DNA from 2 places in the Cupriavidus sp. H19C3 genome. Region 1 is predicted to be linked to the other one. Evidence: riboswitches for the same ligand, from Rfam matches in the RefSeq annotation. Region 1 holds a riboswitch; the other holds the start of a gene.
What was found. Region 1 has a riboswitch for glycine ahead of gcvT (glycine cleavage system aminomethyltransferase GcvT). Riboswitches for the same ligand answer to the same signal wherever they lie in the genome.
Positions count from the first base shown of each region.

Region 2: linked by a shared signal. The riboswitch ahead of DFLDMN_RS22620 (D-amino acid dehydrogenase) and the one ahead of gcvT (glycine cleavage system aminomethyltransferase GcvT) in region 1 are both predicted to bind glycine.

Region 1 is NZ_CP184985.1:2,838,040-2,853,235, reverse strand. It holds gene DFLDMN_RS13125 (c-type cytochrome) at 1-421, shown strand, start outside; gene hemN (oxygen-independent coproporphyrinogen III oxidase) at 551-2,116, opposite strand; gene DFLDMN_RS13115 (ABC transporter substrate-binding protein) at 2,391-3,584, shown strand; gene DFLDMN_RS13110 (ATP-binding protein) at 3,677-4,966, opposite strand; gene DFLDMN_RS13105 (response regulator) at 5,023-5,751, opposite strand; gene DFLDMN_RS13100 (UvrD-helicase domain-containing protein) at 6,169-8,271, opposite strand; gene DFLDMN_RS13095 (YMGG-like glycine zipper-containing protein) at 8,611-8,835, shown strand; glycine riboswitch at 8,981-9,067, shown strand; glycine riboswitch at 9,089-9,213, shown strand; gene gcvT (glycine cleavage system aminomethyltransferase GcvT) at 9,298-10,425, shown strand; gene gcvH (glycine cleavage system protein GcvH) at 10,555-10,935, shown strand; gene gcvP (aminomethyl-transferring glycine dehydrogenase) at 11,038-13,953, shown strand; gene DFLDMN_RS13075 (DUF421 domain-containing protein) at 14,073-14,612, shown strand; gene DFLDMN_RS13070 (L-serine ammonia-lyase) at 14,641-15,196, shown strand, end outside.
Region 2 is NZ_CP184986.1:682,921-698,116, reverse strand. It holds gene DFLDMN_RS22650 (TetR/AcrR family transcriptional regulator) at 1-481, opposite strand, end outside; gene DFLDMN_RS22645 (LysR family transcriptional regulator) at 620-1,534, opposite strand; gene DFLDMN_RS22640 (dihydrolipoyl dehydrogenase) at 1,762-3,195, opposite strand; gene DFLDMN_RS22635 (glutathione peroxidase) at 3,303-4,037, opposite strand; gene DFLDMN_RS22630 (DUF1348 family protein) at 4,325-4,804, opposite strand; gene DFLDMN_RS22625 (class I SAM-dependent methyltransferase) at 5,041-5,883, opposite strand; glycine riboswitch at 6,177-6,340, shown strand; gene DFLDMN_RS22620 (D-amino acid dehydrogenase) at 6,389-7,687, shown strand; gene DFLDMN_RS22615 (alpha/beta fold hydrolase) at 7,733-8,809, opposite strand; gene DFLDMN_RS22610 (hypothetical protein) at 9,053-9,430, opposite strand; gene DFLDMN_RS22605 (hypothetical protein) at 10,111-11,085, shown strand; gene DFLDMN_RS22600 (ferritin-like domain-containing protein) at 11,296-11,847, shown strand; gene DFLDMN_RS22595 (tripartite tricarboxylate transporter substrate binding protein) at 11,892-12,872, opposite strand; gene DFLDMN_RS22590 (FAD-dependent oxidoreductase) at 13,037-14,833, opposite strand.

The sequences.
Region 1 (15,196 bases):
TGCCAAGTTCCCCGAGCCGCCCGCGCCGGCACCGGCCGCCCCCGCGCCCGCCCAGGCGGAAGCATCGGCACCGGCAGCACCTGCTGCGGCGGCTCCGGCCCCTGCCGCACCGGCTGCCGCGGCTCCGGCTGCTGCCGCGCCGGCGGCGGCTGCGCCGGCTGCAGCGCCCGCGGCCGCTTCGGCCGAGGTTGGCAAGAAGGTCTACGACCAGGTTTGCGCTGCCTGCCACGCGGCAGGTGTGGCCGGTGCGCCGAAGTTCGGTGACAAGGCTGCCTGGGCGCCGCGTCTGAAGGAAGGCATGGACGCTGTGCACAACTACGCGCTGAAGGGCAAGGGCGTGATGCCGCCGAAGGGTGGCTACGCCGGTCCGGATGCCGACGTGATCGCCGCAGCCGACTACATGGCCAACGCCGCGAAGTAACCCCGCTGCTGCTGCGGCGGCGGCCTCGGACGCTGCCGCCGGCATCCGGTGTGCCGGTGCAAAAAAAGCCCGCTTGCATGACTGCAAGTGGGCTTTGTCATTGGTATCCGCCGTTCGTCGGCGTCGGACTCAGACCACGCGCGAGTACCGCAGCGGCACCGCTTCCGCTTCGCGCAAATAACGGTCGAACACCATGGCGATGCGGCGGACCAGCAGGCGGCCCAGGGCCGTGACCTCGACGCGCGCCGCCTCGCGGCGTACCAACCCCTGCGCGGCGAGGGCGTCGAGCTCGGCCAGCTCGCTCGCGAAGGTGGTTGCCGCATCGATGCCGAAGCGTGCCTCGATCTGCGCGAGATCGAGTGCACCGTTGCACATCAGCTCGCCGATCACGGCCTTGCGCAAGTGGTCGTCGGCCGTCATATCGAGTCCGCGGGCGATCGGCAACCGCCCCGCGTCGAGGGCACCGTAGTAGTCGTCCAGCGTACGCGCATTCTGGACATACCGACCGGCAACCGCGCCGATGGCGGAGACGCCAAACCCCAGCTGATCGTAGCCCGCATGGGTGGCGTACCCCTGGAAATTCCGTTGCAGCCGCCCCTGGCGCTGGGCGCGCGCGAGCTCGTCGTCCGGCAGCGCAAAGTGGTCCATGCCGATATAGACGTAGCCCTCCGCCGTCAGCCGTTCAATGGTCGACGCCAGAATCTCGAGCTTCTCGGCCGGTGCGGGTAGCGCGGCCTCGTCGATGCGCCGTTGCGGTTTGAAGACGTGCGGCAGATGCGCATAGCTGTAGACCGAGATGCGGTCCGGCATCAGCAGCAGCACCCGATCGAGCGTCTCCTGGAAGCGCGCGGTGGTCTGGTGCGGCAGGCCGTAGATCAGGTCCATGCTGATCGAGCGGAAGCCCAGCCGGCGCGCGGCGAATACCGCGTCGCGCGTCTGCGCAAAGGGCTGCACGCGGTGAATCGCCTGCTGGACCTCCGGATGGAAATCCTGCACGCCCAGGCTGATGCGGTTGAAGCCAAGCTCGCGCAGCAGCTTCATGCGCGCGTCATCGACGGTGCGCGGGTCGATCTCGATGGCATGCTCGCCATCGGGCAGCAGATCGAAGTGCCCGGTCAGCGCAGCCATGACGGCGCGCATCTCCTCGGGATCGAGAAACGTTGGCGTGCCGCCGCCCCAATGGGACTGCATGACCGGCCGACGCTCACCCAGTTGTGCCGCGACCATTGCCATCTCGCTGGCCAGATACATGACATAGCGCGCGCTGCGGCTGTGGTCGCCGGTGATGATCTTGTTGCAGCCGCAGTAGTAGCAGATGTTGTCGCAGAACGGGATATGCAGGTAGAGCGACAGCGGTGCCGGGGCTTGCCGGCGGCAGTCGGCGAGCGCGGCGAGATAAGCCTCGGCCGGATAGCCGGCGGTAAAGCGGTCCGCGGTGGGGTAGGACGTATAACGCGGGCCGTTGCCATCGATGCGGCCCGCAAGCGCGCGGAAGTCGGCCAGCGCGGCGCGGTCGAAGGCGGGGGACTTGATGAACGGCCGGGAGAGCGGCTGGGCGGACGGTTCGTTGGTCGACCCTGCGGGGACCGCGGCGGCGATGGTGGTGGCGGTGGTGGCAGCGCTGGCACCTGACATCGATGCGAGTACCGGCACCGACTGCGAGTCTGGCGCAGCGCTGGAGTTCGAGATTGACATGGCGGGGCGTAACAATCGATGACGACAATCAGGAATCGTATTCGCACGAATCCGCACCTACGTTGATGGACGTCAAGCCGGCCGCAGGAACCGCGGGGACTGCGTGTGCGGCGTCACATGGCGGACATGATCGCGGGCTACGCTCCGGCCGGCACACGGCGCTTTGCCTCGCGTTCGCGCCGCTCCCTGGCCGTACCGCGCCCGGTATCGCGATATTGCGGTATCGCGGTCGCGTGGTACGGAGCCCTGCCCTATCCCTTTCACGCTCGCTGCCATGCGCCCTGTCCCGTCGCAGTCGCACCCGCTTCCCCCGCAGCATGAACACCTGGCTTCGCCTGACCGGCGCCGATGCCTGGCGGCGCTCGCCGCGGTGAGTGCGCTGAGCGGTGGCCTCGCCGGGCCCGCGTACGCGCAGATGGCGGCGACCAGTCCGCGCCGGCAGCTCGTCGTGGCGCAACTGGTGGATCGCACCGGCCCGCAGGCCGATCTCGCGCGCGACTATCTGGCCGGCGCCAAGGTCCAGTTCGATGCTGCCAACGCGGCCGTCAAGGCCGGCGGCGCGGGACTGCATATCGTGCATATCGTGCGCGATGCCGATCCGGATCCGCGCGGCGCGGCCCGGCAGGCGCTTGCGCTGGTCGAGAACGAGAAGGCCGAGGTCCTGTTCGGTCCCGGCGACGGCCTGCTGCCAGGCCTGACCACGGCGCCGGAGCTGGCGCGCCGTGGCGTGCAGATCGTCGCGCCGCTGTCCGGCCTTGCGCTGCCGGCGGACAACATCTGGTACACCCGCGTGGACTACGAGTCGGAACTCGATGCCGCGGTCAGACAGCTGCGCAGCTATGGGCTCTCCGGCATTGCGCTCGCGGTAGCGCCCGATTTCGCGGCGGGGACGCTCGCCGATGGTTCGCCGTGGCTGGCGCGCATCGAGCAGCAGCTCGCCACGCGCGCCTTTGTGCTGGGCAGGGATGTCGCCGACAGTGCGCGACGCATCGCGGCCAGTCGGCCCGGCGCGGTGTTGATTGCGGGCGATACGCTGGCCTACGGCAACCTTGGCCGTGCGCTCGCGGCCAATGGCTGGTTTGGCTTTCTGGTGGGGCTGTCGGCAGTGAGTCCGGCTTCGGCGCGCGAGATCCTGGGCACCGGCTATGCGGGCGGCATTGTCCTCACGCAGGTCGCGCCCGGACCGCAGGAGTCCACGCTACGCGTGGTCAAGGAACATGTCGCGCGCATGAAGCAGTATCTCGACGAACCGCCCTCGCCTGCCACCCTGGCCGGCTATATCGGCGCCGCATGGCTGGTGCGTGTGGCCGCCGCGGCGCGTGCACCCGGTGCGCTCGAATTGCGGCGCGCCATGCAGACGCGCATCGATATCGGCGACTTCACGCTCGACTTCACACGCGGCCTGCGCGGCTCGCAATACGTACAGCTCGCGGCGATCGGCAAGGCCGGCGTGCCGCAGAAGGCGTAGCGCGCAAGCGCAGCCCGGTACGGGATGTCCGCCCGGCGCGGTGCAGGCGGCCCGCCGCGCCCGACGGCCCGACGGCCCGACGTCCCGACGTCTTACGCGCGTGGCAGGTCGATGCGCACGCGCAGGCCGCCTTCGAGCCGATTGGCCAGCGTCAGCTCGCCACCGTGCCGCGCGACGATATCGGCCGCGATGGCCAGGCCCATGCCCACGCCGCCGGTAGCCCGGCTACGCGACGACTCCACACGGTAGAACGGTTCCAGCACGCGCTGCAGTTCCGCCGGCGGAATACCAGGCCCGTTGTCGCATACGTCGATGACGACGCGCTCGGGACGATCCGACAGCACGATCTGCGCGGCACCGCCATAGCGGTGCGCATTCTCCACCAGGTTCACCACCGCGCGGCGCAACTCGGCCGGATACGCGAACATCGGCTGCGCGCTGCCGACCAGCACCACGTCCTGGCCAATCTCCTGCGCATCGTCGACCACCGCCTGCAACAGCGCATGCACATCCACGCGCTGGCGCGGACCGGTGGCATCGTCGCGCTCGCGCAGGTAATACAGGGTGGCATCGATCAGGCCGTTCATCTCGGCAAGATCCTGCCGCAGCCGATAGCGGACGTCGTTGTTCTCGATGCGTTCGATGCGCAGGCTCATGCGCGTGAGCGGGGTACGCAGGTCATGCGACACCGCGGCCAGAAAGCGCGACTGCTGCGCGAGCTGGGTGCGGATGCGCTGCTGCATGCGATTGAGCGCCTGGGTGGCGGCACGGGCTTCGGCGGGGCCGCTCTGCTCGTCGAGCGGCGGCGCGTGAACGTCCTGCGCCAGGCGCCCCGCGCCACGCGCGAGCTGCTGCACCGGCCGCGCCAGCAGGCGGGCGCCGACCCACGAGGCGATCAGGATGGCCGCCAGCTGGAACACCATGCCGAGGTGCGGCGGCCAGATGCCACGCAGGTGCGGTATGCCATTGGGCGGCGGCTCGCCGGGCGGGCCCTGGTGGAAGCCGGGCCGCAGCGGCGGACCATAGTCGTCGTCGTCGATATCGCCATCGCCGTCGGTATCGACGCGTTGCAATGGCACCGGGGCCTGGCCGGCCGCAGGACGCCTCCGCGCATCCGGCGCCGGGCCGGAGGGTTGGTCCGATCCCGGCGTCGCGCTGTCACCGGCCGCGGCTGCGGAAGAGGAAGAGGAAGAGGGCGCGGAAGTGGAAGCGGCCTTGCGCATCAACTGCTGGTGGCGCTCGGAGCCGGGGCGCGGAAACAGCCCTTCGATCACGGTCACGCCGAGCACATGCACCGCCAGCATGATTGCCGCCATGACGAGAAACAGCCGCACGAACATCGAGTCGTGGCGGCGTTCCAGCGGGACAGGTTCGGCGCGCATCTCGGGATGCACCGCCGACGCCCCCGCCTCCTGGGCAATCGGCTCGGGCATGGCGTTCAGTGCTCCACGTTGCCGGTAAAGACGTAGCCCTCGCCGCGCACGGTGCGAATCAGCGCGGAATCGCGCGGATCGTCACGCAGTTTCTGGCGCAGTCGCGAGACCAGCAGGTCGATGCTGCGATCGAACACGTCGAGGTCGCGGCCGCGGGCCTGGTTGATCAGCACCTCGCGGTCGAGCACGCGATTGGGATGCTCGATAAACGTCAGCAGCAGGCGGAACTCCGCATTCGAGAGCGGCACCACGGTGTCTTCTTCATCGACGAGCTGCCGCAGCGTGGTGTTGAGACGCCAGCTCGCAAAGCGCAGCTCGTGCCCCGCCACGGCGGCCGGCCGCTTGCTGTCGGCGCGGCTGCGGCGCAGCACGGTGTGGATGCGCGCCACCAGCTCGCGCATCTCGAACGGTTTGGTGACGTAGTCGTCGGCGCCGACTTCAAGGCCCACCACACGGTCGGCAAGCTCGGCGCGCGCGGTCAGCATGATGACCGGCGTATCGCCATGCTCGCGCAGTTCGCGGCACAACGTGAGGCCGTTCTCGCCGGGCAGCGACAGATCGAGAATCACCAGGTCGTACGCGTTCTGGCTCATCGCCGACCGCATCGCCACGCCCCCCTCGGCACCGTCGGCCTCCATGCCGAAGGTGGCGAGATATTCGGCCAGCATGGCGCGAATCTGGGGATCGTCGTCGACGATCAGCAGGCGGATGGGAAGCGAGGGGGAGAGTTCCATGGCAAGTCGAGATGGCGGGCCGGGCCAGGGGCGCTTCAGGTGGGTCGCGGTGCCGGCGAATCACTGTACCAGTTTGCCAGTGACGTGCCGAGAGCGTTTTGTATCAGCGTCGACACGTGATGCCCACGCCATGCCTTGGCGGCCACCGGCGGGCGGTCCGGAAAAAAAGCGCCCCCGGTGCTGCCGCGCCGGGAGCGTTCAACAGGGAAGAAGCCAGGCTCGCATGCCTGGCCGCACCGCAACCGAAGGGCGAGCGCGGTGCGACACAAGACGCCGAGACGTCTCGCGCACCGCCATCCTAGGCGGGCGCGCGTAACGGGTCTTGTCCGGCTTGTATCGGATGTATTGCACGGTGCCGGGGCGCCGCCCGGCGCCGGACCAGCTCTCGCCGTCAGGTGTCGGCGTCAACTCTCGGCGTCAACTCTCGGCGGCGGCCGTCTTGCCGGCGTTGCCGAGCAGCGCCTTGAGGCCCGCGAGACGGTCCTTTGGGCTCATCGCCGGAGTCGCGTCGACCGGGGCCGGCGCTTCTTCGAGCTTCATCTCGGCGATAAAGCGCGACGGCTCGCAGGAATAGGTCTCGCGCGCACGCTTGCGCTTCTTGCACCAGCTGATCTGCAGGCTGCGTTGCGCGCGCGTAATGCCCACGTACATCAGGCGGCGCTCTTCCTCGATCTTGTCGTCGCCCAGGTCTTCGTCCTCGCGCGCGTGGGGCAGGATGCCCTCCTCCACGCCCACCAGGAACACGTGCGGATATTCGAGTCCCTTGGACGCATGCAGCGTGGACAGCCGCACCGCATCGGGATCTTCCTCGCGCCCTTCGAGCATGCTCATGAGGGCCACGGTCTGGGTGAGTTCGAGCAGGTTCTTGCCTTCGTCGCCAAAGCCGTCGGCATGGTCGAAGCCGGTCGCTTCGGCGCCATCGGCGGCTTCCGGCCTGGTGCCCTTGCGCTTGAGCCAGTCGAGGAATTCGAGCGTATTGGTCCAGCGCGACTGCGCCTGCCGCTCGTCGAAGGTGTCGTAGAGATACGCTTCGTAGTGGATACCTTCCATCAGGTCGTCGAGCACCTCGGTGGCCGGATCGCGTGCCGCGCGATCGGCCAGGCGCACCATCGACTCGCAGAACACGCGCAGCGGCTCCAGCTGGCGCGGCTGCAGCTTGCCCTCGATGCCGCCCATCATCGCGGCCTCGAACAGCGACACCCTGGCCTGGCCAGCAAAAGTGCCGAGCACTTCCAGCGTGGTATTGCCCACCCCGCGCCGGGGCGTGGTGATGGCGCGGATAAAGGCGGGATCGTCGTCGGGGTTGGCGATCAGGCGCAGGTACGCGCAGATGTCCTTGATCTCGGCCTTGTCGAAGAAGCTCTGGCCGCCGGACAGCACATAGGGAATGCGCTCGCGCCGCAGGATCTGCTCGAACAGGCGCGCCTGGTGATTGCCGCGATAGAGGATGGCGTAGTCGCGGAACTGCGCGCGCCGTTCGAACTTGTGTGCCGACAGGCGAAACACCACGGACTCGGCCTCGTGCTCCTCGTCGTTCATCGGGTGCACGGCAATCGGATCGCCCATGCCGTGTTCGCTCCAGAGCTTCTTGTCGAACAGCTTGGGATTGTTGGCGATGACCGCGTTGGCCGCCTCCAGGATGCGCACGGTCGAGCGGTAGTTCTGCTCGAGCTTGATGACCTTGAGGTCGGGGTAGTCGGTCTGCAGCAGGCGCAGGTTGTCGAGCGTGGCGCCGCGCCAGCCGTAGATGGCCTGGTCGTCGTCGCCCACCGCGGTGAATGCCGGCGCGCGCAGGTGCGAGCCACCGGCCAGCTGCTTGAGCAACTGGTACTGGCAGGCGTTGGTGTCCTGGTATTCGTCGACCAGGAAGTAGCGCAGCCGGTTCTGCCACTTGAGGCGCACGGTCTCGTCGCGCGCGAACAGCTCGGCCGGCAACCGGATCAGGTCGTCGAAGTCGACCGCCTGGTACGCATGCAGCGTGGCGACGTAGTTGCGGTAGACCAGCGCGGCCTGGTGCTCCTCGGCGCTGGCGGCCTGCGCGATCGCGGCCTCCGGATCGATCATGCCGTTCTTCCACAGCGAGATGGTGCTCTGCACGCTGCGGATCAGCTTCTTGTCGGTGGTGGCGAGCTGTTCCTGCACCAGGCCGAAGCAGTCGTCCGAATCCATGATCGAGAACTGTGGCTTGAGGCCGACGTGCTCGGCCTCCATGCGCAGGATCTGCACGCCCAGCGAGTGAAAAGTACAAACCGTGAGCTGCTTGAGCGGAATGCGCTTGCCCTCGCGCGTGGTCTTGCCCTCCATCAGCTTGGCGATGCGCTCCTGCATCTCCTTGGCCGCCTTGTTGGTAAAGGTCACGGCGGCGATATGGCGCGGCTCGAAGCCCTTGTCCTCGATCAGGTGCGCGATCTTTTGCGTGATCACACGCGTCTTGCCGGAGCCCGCGCCGGCCAGCACGAGGCACGGTCCGTCCAGGTAGCGGACGGCTTCGGATTGGGCGGCGTTGAGTCCGTGGGTCATGAGGCTAGAGGTGGCGAGGGGTAGGCGGCTGGGGCGCTGGCGCACCGAGGCACCGACGTGCGGCACCGGCTCGACGTGCCGGCTCAGGCACGTGCGAGAGCGATGCGGGGGCGGTGTGCAAAGCGGACGATGTTAACACGCGCGTCCCCGCCAATCGCCGCATGCACCGCTCCGCCGGCCCACCTGTTTCACGGAAGTAACAACTGCCAACGGGCGTAAGCAATGCGCAACCCGGGGCATGTTTGTTGCCTCTGAGGAGCACGAAGGCACGGGGCCCGCGTTGCCGGGCGCCCGCGCCGTCGACGAGTTCCACAACCTCAACAACCGATGGAGGCCATCATGAAGATCTCGAAGATCCTGTCCCGCGCCACGCTCGTGGGTGTCACCGTCACGATGTTCGCAGGCTGCGCGGACTGGACGCCGCGCCAGCGCAATACCGCAATCGGCGCCGGCGTCGGCGCGGCCGGCGGTGCCGTGCTGACCGACGGCAGTGCACTGGGCACGCTCGGCGGGGCAGCCGTCGGCGGCGTGGTGGGTAACGTCATTACCAAGGACAGGAAATAATTACCTCCAGGTGCCTTCCGGAGGCGTCACGCGCCCGGCCTGGCCGGCAGCCGGGGCGCAGGGAAGGCCCAGCCGACCGTTCCCTGGCGCGGCCGCGATGGCGCTCCCGGCGTTGACACGCCCTCCGCGCTCCCGTACATTCACGCGCATCCGTCCGGGAGAGCGCGCAGACTTGCGCCGCCGAAGGGGTATCACCCGAAAACTCTCAGGCACCATGGACCGGTCGGATCTGCATGCAACATGCACACGATGCATGCAGAACTCTGGAGAGCGACACCCGTCATAGCATCCGTGCATGATGAGCGTGTCCACCGAAGGGGCGCACGACGCGCACAGGCGCGTCGTAATCTCTCAGGTATCGAGGACAGAGGGGTCATCCGTCGCGGACGCTGCGAAAGCGTTCGCGACGGATGACCCCTTTATTGTTTTCGCGACCCGAACCACGCCGCCTCCGAGGACTCCATGACACTTCAGGCCACGCCCCTCAACGCCATTCACCGCGCCCTTGGCGCCCGCATGGTCGATTTTGGCGGCTGGGACATGCCCGTCAACTACGGCTCCCAGATCGAGGAACATCACGCCGTGCGCAGCGACGCCGGCATGTTCGACGTCTCCCACATGTGCGTGGTCGACCTGACCGGCGCCAATACCCGTACTTTCCTGCGCGGCCTGCTGGCCAATAACGTCGACAAGCTGCAGACGCCGGGCAAGGCCCTGTATTCCTGCATGCTCGACGAGAAAGGCGGCGTCATCGACGACCTGATCGTCTATTTCTTTGCCGAGGACCGCTTCCGCCTGGTGGTGAACGCCAGCACGGCGCTCGGCGATATCGAATGGATCCGCGCGCGCAATGCCGCCACCGGCAGCGATGTCACCATCACGCCGCGCCGCGGCGATGTGGCGCCGGCCGGCACCGACGCGCTCGCGATCGTCGCCGTGCAGGGCCCCAATGCGCGCAGCCGCGTGTACGCGGCCTTCCCCTCCACCCGCCCTGCCGACGCGCTCAAGCCGTTCAATGCGCTGGTGGTGCAGGACCCCGCCGTGGGCGAACTGATGGTCGCCCGCACCGGTTACACGGGCGAGGACGGTTTCGAACTGGTGGTACCCGCGGCCAACGTGGCCGCCATCTGGGAAAAGCTGGAGGCCGCCGGCGTGCGCCCGGCCGGCCTGGGCGCGCGCGACACGCTGCGCCTGGAAGCCGGCATGAACCTCTACGGCCAGGACATGGACATCCATACCTCGCCGCTCGACGCCGGCCTGGCCTGGACCGTCGATCTGCAAAGCGAGCGTGACTTCACCGGCAAGGCCGCGCTGCTGGCCGACGGCCAGCGCCAGACCTTTGCCGGGCTGATCCTGCGCGACAAGGGTGGCGTGCTGCGCGCGCACCAGAAGGTCATCACCCCCGCCGGCGACGGCGAGATCACCAGCGGCACCTTCAGCCCGTCGCTGTCGCTGTCTATCGCATTCGCACGGTTACCGAAGGAAGTCGCGATCGGCAGCGAGGTCCAGGTGGCCATTCGTGACCGCAAACTGACCGCAACTGTGGTTAAACTGCCGTTTGTGCGCAATGGCAAGGCACTCGTGAGCTGATGGTCCGCCCGGGCCCCGGCTCGCTAACCACGGTCACACCACGGTCACCAGACCCGCCCGCCGGCATGGCTGTCCGGCAGGCATCCAAGTCACCCAAGAACAGACACCACTGATTTCCGGAGAACCTTCATGAATTTCCCCGCTGACCTCAAGTACACCGAGTCGCATGAGTGGGTACGCGTCGAAGCCGACGGCACCCTGACCATCGGCATCACCGACCATGCGCAGGACGCGCTGGGCGACATCGTCTTCCTCGAGCTGCCCGAGGTGGGCCGTGCGGTCGGCGCGGGCGACGCGCTCGCCGTGGTGGAGTCGGTGAAGGCCGCTTCCGACATCTACGCGCCCGTGGCCGGCGAAGTGATCGCCGTGAACGAGGCTGCCACCGCCGCCCCCGAGAGCGTCAACGCCAACGCGTTCGACGCGTGGCTGTTCAAGCTCAAGCCGGCCAACGCCGACGACGTGAACGGCCTGATGAACGTCGACGCCTACAAGGCCAGCGTCGGCGCCTGACACTGACGCCGCGCCCCGCCGAGCCAGCGGGGCGCGCAACGATGAAGTACCTGGCAGCGCCGGCCGACCACCGGCACTGCCGCGACCAAGAGATTCCTTGCCATGAACGCCCCGCTGCCCATGAACGCCGCGCAATCCCGGCCCACGCTGGCCGACCTGGAGGCGCGCGACGCGTTCTCCACCCGCCATATCGGTCCCGATAACGCCGAACAGCAGCACATGCTGAAGGTGCTCGGCTACGACAGCCGCGCCGCGCTGATCGATGCCGTGATTCCCGCCGCCATCCGCCGCCGCGACGGCATGCCGCTGGGCGAATTCACCGCACCGCTGACCGAGGAAGCCGCGCTGGCCAAGCTGCGCGGGCTGGCAAGCAAGAACAAGGTATTCAAGAGCTTTATCGGCCAGGGCTACTACAACACGCTCACGCCGGGCGTGGTCCTGCGCAATATCTTCGAGAACCCGGCCTGGTACACCGCGTACACGCCGTACCAGCCGGAGATCTCGCAAGGCCGCCTGGAAGCCATGCTGAACTTCCAGCAGATGGTGACCGACCTGACCGGCCTCGATATCGCCAACGCGTCGATGCTCGACGAAGGCACCGCCGCGGCGGAAGCGATGACGCTGCTGCAACGCGTCAACAAGCATGCCTCCAATACCTTCTACGTGGCCGATGACGTCCTGCCGCAGACGCTGGAAGTGGTACGCACCCGCGCGCTGCCGCTCGGCATCGAGGTCAGGGTCGGCCCCGCCGCCGAAGCGGCCTCGGCGCATGCGTTCGGCGTGCTGCTGCAATATCCGGGCGTCAACGGCGATGTGACCGACTACCGCGCGATCGCCGACGCCGTGCACGCCGCGGGCGGCCTGGTGGTGGCCGCCGCCGACCTGCTGGCACTGACGCTGCTGGCCGCACCGGGCGAATGGGGCGCGGATGTGGCGGTCGGCAACTCGCAGCGCTTTGGCGTGCCGCTCGGCTTTGGCGGCCCGCACGCGGGCTACATGGCGGTCAAGGACGCGTTCAAGCGCTCGATGCCGGGCCGCCTGGTGGGCGTGACCATCGACGCGCAGGGCAACCGCGCCTACCGGCTTGCACTGCAGACGCGCGAGCAGCATATCCGCCGCGAGAAGGCCACCTCCAACATCTGTACCGCGCAGGTACTGCTGGCCGTGATGGCGTCGATGTATGCGGTCTACCATGGTCCGCAGGGCCTCAAGCGCATTGCGCAGCGCGTGCATCGCCTCACCGCCACGCTGGCCGCGGGCCTGAGGCAGCTCGGCCATACCCCGCTCAACCAGACCTTTTTCGATACGCTGACGCTCGATACCGGCTTCCAGACCGAAGCCATCCACGCCGCCGCCACGTCGCACGGCATCAACCTGCGTCATGCGGGCGGCACGCGCATCGGCATCTCGCTCGATGAAACCGCCACGCGCGAGGATGTGCTGACGCTGTGGGAGATCTTTGCGCACGGCAAGCCGCTGCCCGACTTCGATGCCATCGAGGCCGCTGCCGGCGCCGGCTATCCGGACACGCTCGCGCGTACCAGCGCGTACCTCACGCATCCGGTGTTCAACACGCACCATGCCGAGCATGAAATGCTGCGCTACCTGCGCATGCTGGCCGACAAGGACCTGGCGCTCGACCGCACCATGATTCCGCTCGGCTCGTGCACGATGAAGCTGAACGCCACCAGCGAAATGATCCCGGTCACCTGGCCCGAGTTCAGCCGCATCCATCCGTTTGCGCCGCTCGACCAGACCGTCGGCTATCGCGAGATGATCGACCAGCTCGAAGCCATGCTGTGCGCGGCCACCGGCTATGCCGCCGTGAGCCTGCAGCCGAATGCGGGCTCGCAGGGCGAATACGCGGGCCTGCTGATCATCCAGAAGTACCACGCGAGCCGGGGCGAGGCGCACCGCAATATCTGCCTGATTCCGTCGTCCGCGCATGGCACCAATCCCGCCTCGGCGCAGATGGCCGGCATGCAGGTGGTGGTGGTGGCCTGCGACGATAACGGCAACGTCGACCTTGCCGATCTCGAGAAGAAGGCGCAGCAGCACAGCAGCAACCTGGCCGCGATCATGATCACCTATCCGTCCACGCACGGCGTGTTCGAACAGGGCGTGCAGCAGATCTGCGAGATCGTGCACCGCCATGGCGGTCAGGTGTACGTGGACGGCGCCAATATGAACGCGATGGTGGGCACCGCCGCGCCGGGCCAGTTCGGTGGCGACGTGTCGCACCTCAACCTGCACAAGACCTTCTGCATTCCGCACGGCGGTGGCGGCCCCGGCGTGGGCCCGGTGGCGGTGGGCGCGCACCTCGCGGACTTCCTGCCCAACCAGGACAGCGTCGGCTATCGCCGCGACGACAACGGCATCGGCGGCGTGTCCGCGGCGCCGTTCGGCTCGGCCAGCATCCTGCCGATCTCGTGGATGTATATCGCCATGATGGGCTCTGACGGCCTGACCGCCGCCACCGAAAACGCCATCCTCGCCGCCAACTACGTGGCGCGCCGCCTGGCGCCGCATTATCCGGTGCTCTATACCGGCCAGCACGGCCTGGTGGCGCACGAGTGCATCCTGGACCTGCGCCCGCTGCAGAAGGACACCGGCATCAGCAACGAGGACGTGGCCAAGCGCCTGATGGACTACGGCTTCCATGCGCCGACCATGAGCTTCCCGGTGCCGGGCACGCTGATGATCGAGCCGACCGAGAGCGAATCGCTGCACGAACTCGACCGCTTTATCGACGCGATGATCGCGATCCGTGCCGAGATCGGCCGGGTGGCAGACGGCAGCTTCGATCGCGAGGACAACCCGCTCAGGCACGCGCCCCACACCGCCGCGGTGGTCACCGCCAACGAATGGACGCACGCCTATACCCGCGAGGAAGCCGCGTATCCGGTGGCCTCGCTGCGCACGCAGAAGTACTGGCCGCCGGTCGGCCGTGCCGACAACGTGTACGGCGACCGCAACCTGTTCTGCTCGTGCATTCCGATGAGCGCGTACGAGGAGTAAGCGCGGGCCGCCGGGGATGGCGGCCTGTCAGGCGCCGCCGGACACACAGCGGCGGTGCCGAAGCGCTATGCTGAGGAGGCGCCCATGTTCGCGGCGCATCCTGAGCGGAGACCTCGTCCATGTGGAACCTCGAAGCGCCCTGGTGGGAATTCGTCCTGCGCGGCCTGATCGTCTACGGCGCCCTGCTCGTGCTGATGCGATGGTCGGGCAAGCGCCAGATCGGCCAGCTCACCCCGTTCGACCTGATCCTGCTGCTGATCATTTCCAACGCGGTGCAGAACGCCATGAACGCCGGCGACAACTCGGTGGCGGCGGGCCTGATCCTCGCCGTCACGCTGTTCTCGGCCGACGTGGTGCTGGGCTACTTCACCTGGCGCAGCCGGCGCTTCGAGGCCTTCGTGGGCGGCAAGCCGCAGCTCCTGATTCACGAAGGCAAGATCTACGAGGACGTGATGCGGCGCGAGCGCATCAGCATGCATGAGCTGCACAAGGTGCTGCGGCGCGCCGGCTGCGAGCACATCGGCGACGTCCACTTTGCCGTCCTCGAAATCGACGGCACCGTCAGCGTGATCAAGCGCGAGGCGCCGCCGAGCGACAAACCGGCACCCGGCACGCTCTGGCGTGAGCCGGACAAGCCCGAGATCGACGCGCAGGTATAGAGCCCGCGCGCCATACTGGAGAGAGACCGTGGCCGTCAGTGTTTTCGATCTGTTCAAGGTAGGTATCGGCCCGTCGAGCTCGCACACCGTGGGACCGATGCGCGCCGCCCTGATGTTTGCGCAGGGCCTGGAGCGCGATGGCCTGCTGGCGCGCGTGGCTAACGTGCGCGTGGAGTTGTACGGCTCGCTCGGCGCCACCGGCAAGGGCCACGGTACCGACAAGGGTGTCATGCTCGGCCTGATGGGCGAGGCACCGGACACCATCGACCCCGACAGCATCGATGCCAGGCTCGCCGCGGTGCGGCAGGCGCGCACGATGGCGCTGCTGGGCACGCACACGGTGCCGTTTGTCGAGCGCGAACACATCGCGTTCTATCGGCGCGAGGCCCTGGCCGAGCATCCCAATGGCATGAAGTTCCACGCGTTCGACGCGGACGGCACGCCGTTGCGCGAGGCGCGCTACCTGTCGGTCGGCGGCGGCTTCGTGGTAACCGCGGGTGCGCCCAATACGCAGGTGCTGGCCGCCAGCCGGCAGTTGCCCCATCCGTTCACGAGCGGGCGCGCCATGCTCGACATGGCACGCG
Region 2 (15,196 bases), on a different replicon from region 1:
TTCCCTCCACGCACAGCATGGCTTCGGCAGCGACCGCCTGCGGCGCGGCCAGGCCGAGATCGCGCGCCAGCTGCGTCAGGAAGTCTTCCAGCGACGCCTTGTGCGACACCGCGTGCTCGACCAGCCGCGGATCGTCGCCCGCGCCGCCGCCCGCTTCGGCCACCACATTGATAAACGAGCAGCCGCGGTAGTCGTCGCTGGTAAACCATTCCGCCAGCGCATCGGCCAGCACGTCGAGGTTGCGGCGCTGTTCGAGCTGGCGCCGGACCGCGCCCTCGAACCAGTGCATCCAGAAGTCGTGCCGGCGCTCCAGGTAGGCGGCGATCAGGTCGTTCTTGGACGGGAAATGCCGGTACAGCGACATCTTGGCCACGCCCGACTCGGCGATGATCCTGTCAACCCCGGTGGCGCGATAACCATCGCGGTAGAACAGACGGGCGGCGGTGTCGAGAATACGGTCTCGTGCCGAAAGCGTGGCCATGGCAGTGCTCGGTATACGGTAGATAATCGCCATTATAGGAGACAGATCTGTCTACCAATCAATCCGGTTCCGCGCTGTCCGTCCGCGCGTTGTCCGTCCGCCTTGTGAGTCGGCTTTGTGCGTCGGCTTTGTCCGCCCTCATGGCCATTGCCAGGCGGGACGGTTCAGGTGCTCGGCAAAGAAGTCGGACAGCGCACGGATCTTGGCGGGTCGGGCGCGCGCCGACGGTGTCACGAAATACAGGCCACCGCGCGCCATGTGCCACTGCGGCAGGATGCGCTCCAGGCGGCCATCGACGAGGTATTCGCTGGCAATGAACTCGGGCAGCTCCGAGATGGCCAGCCCCTCCAGCAGCACGGGAATCATCGCTTCCGAGTTGGTCACGCGCAGCGGACCGCGCGGCAGCACGCTTTCCTGGGTGCCATCGTCGTGGGTAAATTTCCATTCCTGGGTGCGGGCGCGATAGGCGTAGCTCAGGCACGCGCGGTCAGCCAGCTCGCGCGGGTGCTGCGGGCGTCCGTGCCGCGCCAGATAGGCCGGGGACGCGACGAGGTACTGCGTGACCGAGCACAGCTGCCGCGCGACCAGCGACGAATCGGGCAGAACGGCAATGCGCAAGGCGGCGTCGAAACCGTCCGCAATCAGGTCGACGGTCGCATCCGAGAGATGCAGGTCGACCGACAGTTCCGGGTAGCGCACGAACAGCTTGGGCAGCAGCGGCGCGACCCAGCGCATGCCGAACGCCATCGGCACCGCTAGTCGCACGAGGCCGCGCGGGCTGACCGACAGCTCCATCGCCTCGCTCTCCAGTTCTTCAGCCTGGCGGAAGATCTCGCCCGCCTTGTTGGCAACGCTGGCGCCAAACTCGGTCAGCGACAACTGGCGCGAGGTGCGATTGAGCAAGCGCCCGCCGAGCCGCTCCTCCAGCCGCGCCACCGCCCGCGACACGGTCGGCACCGATACGCCCATGGTGCGCGCGGCGGCGGCAAACGAGCCTTCCTCCGCCACCTTGGCGAACATCGCGATGCCTTCGAAATCCGGAAACTTGCTCATTTCATTTTTGCAACGAAGCGTTTCCGGGAATTCTATTTTGAATGCATCAACGCTGTCGATGAAGGCGGCAAGATTCTGGAAAGCACCGGCGGAAACCTGCCGCCCTCCAGAAGCTGACCGCCGACCGGACCTTCTCCCCATAAAAAAAAAGAAGGCCGGACGCGCCTACGACAGCTGTGCGCCCGGCCTCCACCAGACCCCTGGTGACAGAGGAACAACAAGGAAAATCAGGCGGCCAGCTTGACCTCGCCGCGTGCCGCGCGGGCCTCGGCCAGCCGGGTCTCGGCATCGCGCAGCGCAGTGCGCAGGCCTTCTTCCACCACCGGGTGGTAGAACGGCATGGCCAGCATCTGGGCGATCGTCAGGCCTTGCTGATACGACCATGCCAGCAGGTGCGCGATATTCTCGGCGCGCGGGCCGGTCCATTCGGCGCCGAGGAAGCGGCCCGAATCGATATCCGCATAGACATGCATCAGGCCCCGGTTCTTCAGCATGACGCGGCTGCGGCCCTGGTCCTCGAAGCTGACCGCGCCGGTGACGAAGGTGCCGGTGTCGAGATCGGCGTGGCGCTTGCCGACCATCGCGATCTGCGGATCGGAGAACACCACGGCCAGCGGCGCACGGCGCGACAGCGACTTGAGGTTGGGCCACGCCGCCGCGTTTTCGCCGGCCAGACGGCCCTCATCGGCGGCCTCGTGCAGCAGCGGCAGGATATTGTTGGCGTCCCCGGCGATAAACACGGGGGCATCACCGCATTGCAGGGTTTCCGCATCGAACACCGGCACGCCGCGCATGTCGAGCCGCAGGCTGGTGTTCTCGAGCCCGAGCCGGGCCACGTTGGGGCGGCGGCCGGTGGCGGCCAGCACGTATGCAAAGCGCTCCGTCACGGTATCGCCGCTCGCGGCATCGACAAAGGTGAGGACCGCTTCGTCGCCCTCGCGGCGCATGTCCAGCACCTTGGCATCGGTATCGAGCGGGAATTCGGCATTGAAGGTCTGCGCGGCATAGGCACGGATGGCCGGATCCGAGAGCGGTCCCACCGCGCCGCCGAGGCCGAATACGCGTACCCGCACGCCGAGGCGATGCAACGCCTGGCCGAGTTCGAGGCCGATCACGCCCGGGCCGAACACGGCCACGCTGGCAGGCAGGTCCTCCCATGCAAACACATCGTCGTTGACGATCAGGCGATCGCCGAAGGCGGTCAGGGCCGGCGGCACCGCCGGCGTGGAGCCGGTAGCGATCACCACGCGGCTGGCCTGCACGATGGTGTCGTCGCCCACGCCCAGCGTGGTGTCGTCGATAAATGTGGCATACCCGCGCAGGCGATCCGCGGCCGGAATCGACTCCACACCGCGCACCACAAAACCGACAAAGCGGTCGCGCTCGCCGCGCACCCGGGCCATCACCTCGCGGCCCTCGATGCGCACCGCACCATCCACATGCACGCCGAAGGCGGCGGTATGGCGCGCTTCATGGGCGGCCTCGGCGGCGGCAATCAGCAGCTTGGACGGCATGCAGCCCACGCGGGCGCAGGTGGTGCCATAGGGGCCGCCTTCGATGATCACGGCGCGCATGCCGGCCGCAATCGCGGCGCGGTATGCAGCGAGGCCCGCGGTGCCGGCGCCGATCACGGCGACGTCGGTTTGAATGGTGGTCTGCATGACGATTCCTGGTGATTGCGTTTTTTTGGGCAAGCCGGTGCCAACGGGTCCGGCAAGTGCCGGACCGCGCAGGCGGTAACTGCGGTTTCAGGAAGGAACGGGGCCGGTCAGGCGGCCTTGAGGTACTGCTCGACGGCTTCGGCGCCGCCGATCAGCTTGCCGTTGATGAAGACCTGCGGTGCGGTCATGTTGCCGGAGATGGCGCCCAGCACCTTGCCCCGGACCTTGTGCTCCAGCGGCACGTCGATGTACTCGTAGCCGTGGTCCGACAGCAGTTGCTTGGCCTTGGCACAGAACGAGCAGCCCACCTTGGAGAACACCACCACCTGGTCCGGCTTGCGGGCGTCCGGGGCGATGTAGGCCAGCATCGTGTCGGCATCGGACACCTTGAACGGGTCGCCCGGCTCTTCCGGCTCGATGAACATCTTGTCGACCACGCCATCCTTGACCAGCATCGAATAGCGCCAGCTGCGCTTGCCGAAGCCAAGGTCGGCCTTGTCGACCAGCATGCCCATGCCATCGGTGAACTCGCCGTTGCCGTCAGGGATCATCACGATGTTTTCGGACTCCTGGTCCTTGGCCCATTCGTTCATCACGAAGGTGTCGTTCACCGATACGCACAGGATCGCGTCCACGCCGTGCTTGGCAAACACCGGGGCCAGCTCGTTATAGCGCGGCAGGTGGGTGGACGAGCAGGTCGGCGTAAAGGCGCCCGGCAGCGAGAACAGGGCCACGGTCTTGCCAGCGAACAGCTCGCTCGTGGTCACGTCCTTCCATTCGTTGTTCTCGCGAACACGGAACGTCACGTTGGGTACGCGTTGGCCTTCACGGGATTGCAGCATCGGTATGACTCCAGAAATAAACAGTAAGTAAGGTAAGGCAGTTCAGAGCGTCGGGTTATCTTGTCGCCACGTCCTGCAGCGAAGGCCTCATTCTGTCGGCGCCAGGCACGTCTGTACAATTCATCGTTTCAAAGCGACCGATTGATAGTTCCTATATCGGCCCGATAACCCGGGATCGCCGCCACCAACGAAAAAGGGACGGCCGCAGCCGTCCCTCCATGCTGCCACGCCGACGCCCGACGTGGCCAATTGCGTGTCCTGTGGGCGTGTCCCGTGGGCGCGTTCCCTTACAGGCCGAGGTCGCTCAGCCCCGGATGATCGTCGGGACGCCGGCCCAGCGGCCAATGGAACTTGCGCTCCGATTCCTTGATCGGCATATCGTTAATGCAGGCAAAGCGGCGCTGCATCAGACCGTTCTCGTCGAACTCCCAGTTCTCGTTGCCATAGGAGCGGAACCAGTGGCCAGAGTCGTCATGCCATTCGTAGGCGTAGCGCACCGCGATGCGATTGCCTTCGTACGCCCACAGCTCCTTGATCAGGCGGTAGTCGAGTTCCTTGTTCCATTTGCGCGTGAGGAATTCCACGATCTGCGGACGACCGTTGACGAACTCGGCCCGATTGCGCCACGCGCTGTCGACGGTATAGGCCAGCGATACGCGCTGCGGATCGCGGCTGTTCCAGCCATCCTCCGCGCCGCGTACCTTGGCGATAGCGCTTTCACGGGTAAACGGCGGGACCGGCGGACGGACTTCGGGGGAATTCGACATGACAGGGCTCCTCAAGGATGGGTCAGGGAAATCGGATCTGGAACAAATTGCACGACAACCACGATCTGCACCGGCGGCCACATCCGGCCAAAATGATACAGATCTGTCTACTAGTCTGGAGTAGACAGATCTGTATGTCAAGCGCGCTTTGCAAGAAGGCTCCGGGCACGGGGCGGAAGCGCGGGCGGAGGTGCGGGCAAAGCGCGGCGCCGCCCGCCCCGCGCGCCCGACCGCAGCTAGTGCCGGGTGATGACCACCTCCAGGTATTCGCTGGGCACCACCATGGCCTCGCTGCCGGCCACGTTGAGGCTGTCGAGGAGATCGGTGAGGTCGCGCGTGAGCGCATCGGCACGGTCGGGTGGCAACGCGGCGAAGGCCTTGTGCACGGGGCCGTACCAGGTGCGGAATACCTCGATGAAATGCGCGGGCGACCGGTAGCGGAAGCGGAACATGCGAGGCGTGACCGCGATAGTCACGCCATGAGGATCGAACAGTGTGTGCAGATGTTCCTCCACGCCCCACCTGGACGGTGGCGCGACGTCGGGCGGCGGTGGCACATACGCACCGAGCGCCTTGAACATCTGCCCGACGAATCCCTGCGGCGTCCAGTTGGCCAGGCCGATGCGGCCGCCGGGTCGGCACACGCGCGCCATTTCCGCCGCGCATTGCTTCTGGTCGGGCGCGAACATCACGCCAAAGGTGGATAGCACGGCGTCGAAGCTGCCATCGTCGAATGGCAGGGCCTCGGCATCCGCCTGCCGGAAGGTCACGTCGAAGCGTTCCGCGCGGGCACGCTCGGCGCCACGCTCGAGCAAGGTGCCCACGTAATCGGTCGAGGTCACCTTGCAGCCGCGGCGAGCGGCCGCCAGCGTGGCGTTGCCGTTGCCGGCGGCCACGTCCAGTACCGCTTCGTCCCAGCGCAGATCGCAGGCTTCCGCCAGTTGCTCGCCCACGAGTTGCAGCGTGGTGCCGATCACCGCATAGTCGCCGCTGGCCCATGCGGCCTGCTGGCGGCCCTTGAGCGCGGTGAGATCGGTGGGCGCCGGGTTGGCGGACGCCGGGGTGGTAGATGAGGCCATGGGAAGTCCTTTCCGTCCGACGCGATCGCAGTCGCCGTGCAGGCATCGTGTCGGGCGTGGCAAGAGGGGGCGCGTGCACCGGTTGCCCGCGCACTACCCAGCGTAGTCCATCGGGACGCGGGCACCGGCATGCCGCGCCCGTGCCTTGCGGAATGCCATGCACGCGTGTTACTGTCGCGCCATCCAGGAGAACGGTGCGCCCTTGCGGCGACCGTACCGAAGGCGTAACCCTCGGAACGCTCAGGTGCACGGGTGCCAGACACCCCATGTGCGAAGACTGGATCGACGGACTAGACCGACAAACTGGAGAGCGTTGCACGCGTGGGCACGCCGGCAGATCAACAGGCCGGCATCACCCGGCGAGGCAGCCGCCGAAGGGGCAAGCCAGCGCCGGTCCGCGCATGCAACGCGCGGCTGGCATGGCGAATCTCTCAGGCAAAAGGACAGTGGGGGCAGGCGGATCATGATGATCCGCCTGCCCCCTTTACTTTCCGGAGCCTGAGAAATGAAAGTCATCGTTATGGGGGCGGGCGTGATCGGCGTCGCCTCGGCGTGGTACCTGGCCAAGGCCGGGCATGAAGTCACGGTCCTCGAGCGCAACAACGGCGCGGCGCGCGAGACCAGTTTCGGCAACGGCGGACAGATCTCCGTCAGCCACGCCGAACCCTGGGCCAATCCGGCCGCGCCGTGGAAGCTCCTGCGCTGGCTCGGCCGCGAGGATGCGCCGTTGCTGTTCCGCCTGCGCGCCGATCCGGCACAGTGGTCGTGGGGCCTCAAGTTCCTGCGCGAATGCGCGGCGCGCCGCTCCACGCACAACATGATCCAGATCCTCAACCTGGGCACCTATAGCCGCGCCAGCCTGCAGGCATTGCGGCAGGAGACCGGCATCGAGTACGACCAGCTCACGCGCGGCATCCTGCATTTCTATACCAGCCAGAAGGAATTCGATGCCGCCATCGAGCCGGCGCGCATCATGCGCGAACTCGGTTGCGAGCGGCGCGTGGTCGGCCCGGACGAAGTGGTCCGGCTCGAACCCGCCCTGGCCTCGATCGCGCCGCGCCTGGCCGGCGCCACCTACACGAGCCAGGACGAGTCCGGCGATGTGCACCGCTTTACCACGCGGCTTGCGGCCTTGTGCGAGGCCCATGGCGTGCGCTTCCGCTATGGCGTACGCGTGCAGAAGCTGCATGCCGAAGGCGGCCGCATGCGCGGCGTGGAGTTTGCCGACGAAACCGGCGGCTACCAGATTGCGCGCGCCGATGCCTACGTGCTCGCGCTCGGCAGCTTCAGTCCGATGCTTGCCCGTCCGCTCGGCGTCAAGCTCGATATCTATCCGGCCAAGGGTTACTCGGCCACGCTGCCGGTGCTCGACCCCGCGCGCGCGCCGACGGTCAGCCTGACCGACGACGAGTACAAACTGGTGTTCTCGCGCTTTGGCGACCGCCTGCGCATTGCGGGCACGGCGGAGCTGAACGGCTATGGCATGGCGCTCAATCCGGTGCGTTGCGAAGCCATCGTCCGCCGCACGCTCGACATCTTTCCAGGCATGAGCCGGCCCGAGCTCGCCAGCTACTGGACCGGCCTGCGGCCCGCCACGCCGGGCAATGTGCCGTACATCGGCGCGAGCGGCGTGGACGGGCTCTGGCTCAACACGGGCCACGGCACGCTGGGATGGACGCACGGGTGCGGATCGGGACGTGCCATTGCCGAACTGATCAGCGGGCGTGTGCCCGAAGTGGACTTCGCGTTCAGCGGTGCCCTGCCCGCGCCGGTCACGCCGACGGCATGGCGGCACGCGGCCTGAGCTCGCGTCGGTGACCCGGGACGCCGAGGCAAACGTGCCCGTGCGTCACGCGCGGGGCCGGTCGAAACCGGCCTCGCGCGCGAGCACGATCGCCTGCGAACGGTTCTCCACTTCGAGCTTGGAGAAGATGCTCGTGATGTGATTGCGCACGGTCTTCTCGCACAGCCCCAGGTGCGCGGCGATCTGCGCGTTGTCGCGCCCTTGCGCGATCAGCACCACGATATCGCGTTCGCGCCGCGTCAGCGTGGTGAAGGCCGGGTCCGCCACCGGCTGCGACGCCGGCAGGAACGCGCGCACCTCCTCGAGCCAGCGGTCCCACGCGGGCTCGTCTTCGAGCAGCAGATGGTTGCCGCTCTCCAGCGGCACGAAATGCGCGCGCGGGATCATGCTCGCGATCAGGCGGCCCTCGTCGAACGGCACGCGCGCATCGGCAACCGCATGCAGCACCAGCGTCGGGCAGGCGACCTGCGGCAGCAGGTCCACCACGTCGATATCGTTGAAGACGCGCATAAAGCGCGCCGCGTTCTTTGGCGAGGTGGAAACCCGTTCCAGCTCGTTGAACCAGCGATGCTGCGCGGCGGTGCCGCCGGGAATGAACTGGGAGGTGAAGAACTGGCGGAAGGCCGGATTCTCCTGCCCCCAGCCCAGCTCGGCAAGGCGCGCCATCAGTTCCGCTTCCTCGCGCTTCTCGGGCGTGGGGTTGCGCTTGAGCCGGCCGCGCGCATAGCCGCCATGCACGATCAGATGCGTCACACGCTCGGGGTGCCTGACCGCGTACGCCACCGCGATCGACGCGCCCTGCGAGATGCCGAGCAACGGAAAGCGGTCCACGCCGGTGGCATCGACGATGGTTTCCAGGTCGCGCAGCCATGCGGCGAACGAGAGGTCCTCAACATGACGGTCCGACAGACCGCAGCCGCGTTCGTCATAGCGCACGAAAGTGTGATCCTCCGACAGCGCGCACATCATATGGCTCCACACCGGACTGGCCACATCGAATTCAAGATGGCTCATCCAGTTGGCCGCCTTGACCAGCGGCGGCCCGCGGCCGGAGATGGCATACGCCAGCCGCACGCCATCGAGGCTGGTGCACAGGCGTATCTGTTGCTTGAGCGTCGGCATGGGCGACTTCCGCGGGCAGGTTGCGGGCGCGAGCCAGGCGGCGCACGGCACGCGCACGGCACCATCGGCTCGCCGTGTCCGGACAGGACGGGTGATTCCATCAGATTAGCAAAGGATATCTGGCGCGTCGGCCAAGAGAGGGCCCGCCGGCCGTATGCGATGCACCGGCCGGGGAAAAACATAGCGCGTGCGCCGCATGGGCGCCTTATCTATCTGCTCTGCGCAACATCGGTTTCCGTCTGGTCATGCCTGGCGATACAGGCAGTCGCTACCGGCCGTGGTGATACGGCCGCCGCCTTCCGTGTAGGGATCACGCGTACCGTTGTGCGCCCCGTTGCCGTAGGGGTCGGTACGGTCCGTGGCCATCCCGTCCGTGTACGGATCGAAGCCACCCGCCTTGCACACCGACCTGCCCGCCGGCGCGGCGACAGCCAGCATGGCGGCCTCCGCCGACGGCATGCGCGCGCCGTCGGTAAAGGGGTCGCGCGGGCCGGTGTGAGCCACCGCGAGCGGTAACGACGATGACGATGGCGCCGCGCCACGGTCGGCATGAGCGAGGCCGGACAGGCCGGCGGCCATGGCAAAAGCGGCAAGCAGGGTCTTGGCATGATTCGTACGCATATCTAACTCCAACTCCAACGGAGGACCGCATGGCATCGTGCCGACGCGGCAGGGTCCTCGTGCGGGCGATCGCGCTTGGGTGTGACTGGCCGCACGGGATCGCCCTTGCCGTGGCTGCCTGGTCTTGACGCATCTCAGGGCCCGCAAGTCGCGCGGGCCTGCACGCATCCGACGCATGGATCTGTTGATGGCCGTACCGATGGATTCGTTGGCGTGGAGTTTGGGTAAAACCCGCGTGTCCGACATGAGGCCGAGGTCCCGCCCCGGGGCCGCGCATGCGCGACATTCGGCCAGCATGGCGGCGCCATTACGGGTCAACCATTAGGACCGTGGTCCCGGGTTGCGGGTTATTACGGAGGGCACGCCGTACCGGGCCCGGGGCGGCAGCGCCATCGCGCCATGCCGCGCCGATGTCCCGGCATGGCGAGGTGGATCGCGGCTACCAGCCGATACAGCGCTGTCGTGCGATTGCCCGCACCATCCATCGCGCCGTGAAAGCCCGCGCGCGCGCCGTGTCTAAGATCGTTTTCAGGCCGACCGGGACCGTGGTCCCGGCTCACGGGCTGTCCTGGCCGCGTGCCCGCGCGCATTCCGGGACGTGGGCCTCAGGTCCGGGCCGAGCCTCGCTGGAATCATTGCCAGACGTCCGCAACGGACGGAAACAACGACAGGAGTCCCGCATGCAAGCCGCAACCATCGACACCCAACGCTACGCCCGCTGCATCGCCACCTCACGGCGTATCCGCTGGGATATCGACCAGGACGTGATCCGCCAGCGCAAGTTCGACCTCTCCCACAAGTTCCTGCCCGACGGGCTGTCGCTCGCCAACGAGCTGCCCTTCCTTGGCGAGTCGGAGCAGCGCTTCCTGAGCCAGGTACAGGGTCGCACCTACGCCAACATGTTCCGGCTCGTGGAGCGATTCATCGGCGCCAAGATCCTCGAGATCTCGCGCGATCACTGGCTCGGCGACCAGGTCGCGCTGGAAGCCCTGGTGCGCTTTACCGACGAGGAACTGAAGCACCAGGAACTGTTCCGTCGCGTCGAGCAACTGGCCGCCGAAGGCATGCCCGACGGCTACCGGTTCACACCCGATGCCAACGACGTGGCGAGCTTCGTGCTGGGCAAGCGCACCTGGGCCGTGCTCGGCCTCACCTGCCATGTCGAGCTGATCTCGCAGTCGCACTATCGCGCCAGCATCGGTACCGCGCCGGGATTGTCCGACCTGTACAAGGACATCTTCATGTTCCACTGGCGCGAGGAATCGCAGCATGCCATCCTCGACGAAATGGAATGGATGCGCGAGCACGGCAAGCTCGACGCCGCCGAACGCGATGCCGCCGTGGCCGACATGATCGAAATCGTCGGCGCGCTCGACCAGATCCTGCAGCACCAGGCCGAAGCCGATACGGCTTACTTCATGCGGTCGATGCGCGGCATGGCCGGCGAAGCCCCGCGCGCGCATGCGGTCGAGGCCGTGATACTCAAGGCCTACCGCTGGACCTTTATCGTCTCCGGGATGTTGGAGCCGCGCTTTATCAAGCTGATGGACGCGATGACCACCGAGGCGCAACGCGCGCGCATCGAGGCCGCGCTGGCGCCGCTGATGTATGCCATGCCGGCCGCGGGCGTGCCGGTGCCGGCCATGGCCGCGTGACACGCGCAGGGCCTGCGCACGCCGCCGCGCGCGGCGGCGGAGGCCCGTTGCGTCACGTGTAAGAACGAAAGCCGTGCAAGGTGGTGAATGTAAAAACGGCATCCGCCCCGCGCGCCCCCTTGATATATCGAGGAAAATTTACTGGCACACATTCTGCGTTCGTCCGGGGATACCCGATTTCCCACAACGACAGGACGACAAGGAGCTGCCATGTCCGACCAACCTTTCCTGACGGATATCAAAACCCTGCGCGAGCGCGCCCGCCAGCACATCGACGATGGCGCGGTGACGGCCGGCTACGATGCGGCGCGCGATACGGTGATCAAGCTGCTCAACGATGCGCTGGCGACCGAGATCGTCTGCACGCTGCGCTATCGCCGCCACTACTTCATGGCCAAGGGCCCCACCTCCAAGAGCGTGGCGGCGGAATTCCTTGCGCACTCCAACGAAGAACAGGGTCACGCCGATCAGATTGCCGAGCGCATCGTGCAACTGGGCGGCGAACCGGACTTCTCGCCCGATGGGCTGACCACGCGCAGCCATGCGGAGTACGTCGAGGGCGACTCGCTCAGCGACATGATCAAGGAGAACCTCGTGGCCGAGCGCATCGCGATCGACACCTATCGCGAGATCGTGCAATACCTGGGCGACAAGGACCCGACCTCGCGCCGGCTGATGGAGGAGATCCTCGCGGTGGAAGAGGAACACGCGGACGACATGGCGGACCTGCTGGCCGCCACCGGCAATGCGTCGAAGTCATGACGCGCAACAAGCCTGGCCCGCAATAAGCTATCCCACGCAATAGGCTATTCCGGCTGGATCCCGGCCTGCCTGATTTGCGCCGACCAGCGCGTCATTTCCTTGCGCAGCATCTGGTCGGCCTGGGCCGGGCTCATCGTGAGCGGCTCGAAGCCTTCCTTGATCAGGCGCGCCTTCAGTTCGGGTTCGGCCAGCGCCGCGTTGAGGGTCTGATTCAGGCGGTTCAGCACGTCCCTGGGCGTTCCCGCCGGCGCACTGACGATAAACCAGGTTTCGAACGAATAGTGCGGCAGTCCGGCTTCCGCCATGGTGGGCACGTCGGGCATCAGCGGCGAACGTCGGGGGCCCGTCACGGCGAGCGCACGCAGCTTGCCGGCCTGCACCTGCGGCATGGCCGCCGACAGGACCGGAAAGCTCATCTGCACCTGTCCCGCGATAGTGTCGACCATGGCCGGGCCGCCACCCTTGTACGGCACGTGCAGGATCTGCGTGCCCGATTCGGACTTGAACAACTCCGCCGCCATATGGAAGGTACTACCGGTCCCGGCCGAGCCGAAGCTCAGCTTGCCCGGCTGCGACCTGGCGAGTGCGATCAGTTCCCTGACGTTCTTCACGGGCAGGCTGTTGGTTACCACCAGCACATGTTGCGAGGTACCCATGGTGCCGACCGAGGCAAAGTCCCTGGCAGTGTCGAACGGCAACCTGGCGAACAGGAACGGATTGACGGCGAGCGCGACATTGTTGATGGCCAGCGTATAGCCATCGGGCCTGGCCTTGGCCAACTGGTCCATGCCGATATTGCCCGACGCGCCGGCACGATTGTCGGCGACCACCGGCTGGCCGAGCTGCTTGCCCCACGCATCGGTAATCAGGCGGCCCGCGATGTCGACGCTGCCGCCTGGCGCGAAGGGCACGATCAGGCGAATCGGACGGGCAGGGAAGGTTTCGGCGACGGCTTGCGAGCCGGCCGCGAACGCGGCAACGGCGCAGACAGCTTGCACGGCAAGGCGAGCGAACGCGCGTGTCATGGGTAGTCTCCTGTTGGACGCCGGGATCGGGCCCGGTCGAATATCGGCCCCGCCAGTCGACCTCGGTCGAGCTGGCAGGCCTGCAGTGTACCCATGCACCGGGAGGCCCGGATGTCGCGTTCAGACTGACATTGATGCCTGCATTTCACGAATTGCCGGCGAGGTCAGGCCACCGGCGCGCTGACCGCAGGCGCGGCCCTGCCCTCCTGGTTTTGCAGTTCGGCCAGGTAGCTGTGGATCTGCGCGACCACCGCCGCGCCCTCGCCCACCGCCGCCGCGACGCGCTTGGTGGAGCCCGAACGCACATCGCCAATCGCGAACACGCCGGGCACGCTGGTCTCGAGCGTATAGGCACCGCCGTCTTCACCCATCTGACACTTCTTGCGGGCGGCGGCACCGGTCAGCACAAAGCCCTTCTCGTCGGTCTTGACGTTGCAGGCACGCAGCCATTCGGTGTTGGGGGCGGCACCGATAAACAGGAACACGTGGCGCATCGGCACGGCGATCGGCGCGTCGCCCAGGGCACGCTCGCGATAGCGCACCGATTCCAGCCAGCCCTCGCCGTCCATGCCGGTGATCTGCGCATGCGTGTGCAGGTGCACGTTCGGCAGGCTGCGCAGACGATCGATCAGGTAGCGCGACATGGTGGCCTCGAGTCCCGCGCCGCGTACGAGAATATGCACCTCGGCCGCGTGCGAGGCCAGGTACACCGCCGCCTGGCCCGCCGAGTTGCCGCCGCCGATCAGCATCGCGTGCTCGTCCTTGCAGAGCTTGGCCTCGACCGGCGACGCCCAGTAGTAGACGCCACGCCCCTCGTACTGTTCGAGCGCGTCGATCTCCGCGCGCCGGTATTGCGCACCGCTGGCGATCACCACCGTGCGTGCCGGTACCTTGCGGCCGTCCTTCAGTTCGATATGGATCGGATGGTCGCCGCAATGGAGCGCCTTGACTTCGAGCGGAATCGCCACGTGCGCGCCAAACTTCTGCGCCTGCACGAAGGCGCGGCCGGCCAGCGCCTGCCCCGAAATACCGGTGGGAAAGCCCAGGTAGTTTTCGATGCGCGCGCTCGCGCCTGCCTGGCCGCCGGGCGAGCGGCAGTCGATCACGGCCACCGAGAGCCCTTCGGATGCCGCATACACGGCAGTGGCCAGCCCCGCCGGACCCGCGCCTACCACGATGACGTCATAGACGTGGCCCGGTTCGAACTCAGGCACGATGCCGAGGCACGATGCCAGCTGCCCCTCATCCGGTGCGCGCAGCACGCTGCCGTCGGGGCAGATCACCATCGGGAAATCGCTCTGCGGCGCGTTGCTGACATCGAGCAGGCTGGTGGCTTCGTGATCGGTTTCGATGTCGACCACCTTGTGCGGATAGGCATTGCGGCGCAGGAACGCCTGCAGCGAGAGCAGCAACGGCTCGGTGCCACGGCCCACCAGGACCGGGCCGCCACCGCGCTCGATCAGCCCGACCCGGCGCAGGATCAGCGCGCGCATGATGCGCTCGCCGAGCTCCGCTTCCGCCACCAGCAGCGCGCGCAGGCGCGGAGGCGGCACCACCAGCGCGGTGGTGTCTTCCAGCGCAATGGCGTCGACCAGCGCCGGGCGGCCGCTCAGTTGGCCGGTTTCCGCCAGGAACTGTCCGGGACCTTCCTCGTTGATGATGTGGTGGCGGCCCAGGCCATCGCGCTGCAGGATCTGCACCTTGCCGCGCAGGATCACATGCATGCCCGGTCCGCGATCGCCGATCCTGAACATGGTTTCGCCGCCGCGCCACGAGCGCTCCGTGCCAAACCGACGAATCCGTTCGATTTCGACAGGCGTCAGCGTGGGGTACATCTGGTGACGGCGTGACGTCAGCACGGAGAACGGTGCTTCGAGTCCCACCACCGGTTCTGGCTCGGTACGCGGCACGTCCGCCACTTCCGGTTGTTCGATCGCATCCCGCTCGGCCTGCGTTGCCATGCTTTCCCCTTCCACGTTATGTCACTCGTTATGCCACGCGTTGCGCTACGGATACGCGCGCCAGTCGATGCCGGCGTCGCGGACACCGAGATGGGCATCAATGATGTCGCGCCGCCACGACGCCGATGGCGCAACGCATCGATAGTAGCCCGCCTCGCCTCGAATGGCACATGAAGTTTTGCCGAGCCCGCGCACGCGTGCCGCCGCACCAGACCGGCGCCCGGCGCCGTCGATGATGGCCTCTCCCCCGCCCGCTCTGCATGCCGCCCTTCCGCGCGTGGAGGTCGGCGCAGCGCGATGGCACCGATACGGACGTCGCGAATGCCAGGCCGTTAATTGCGACTTACGCGATCGACGTCCGCC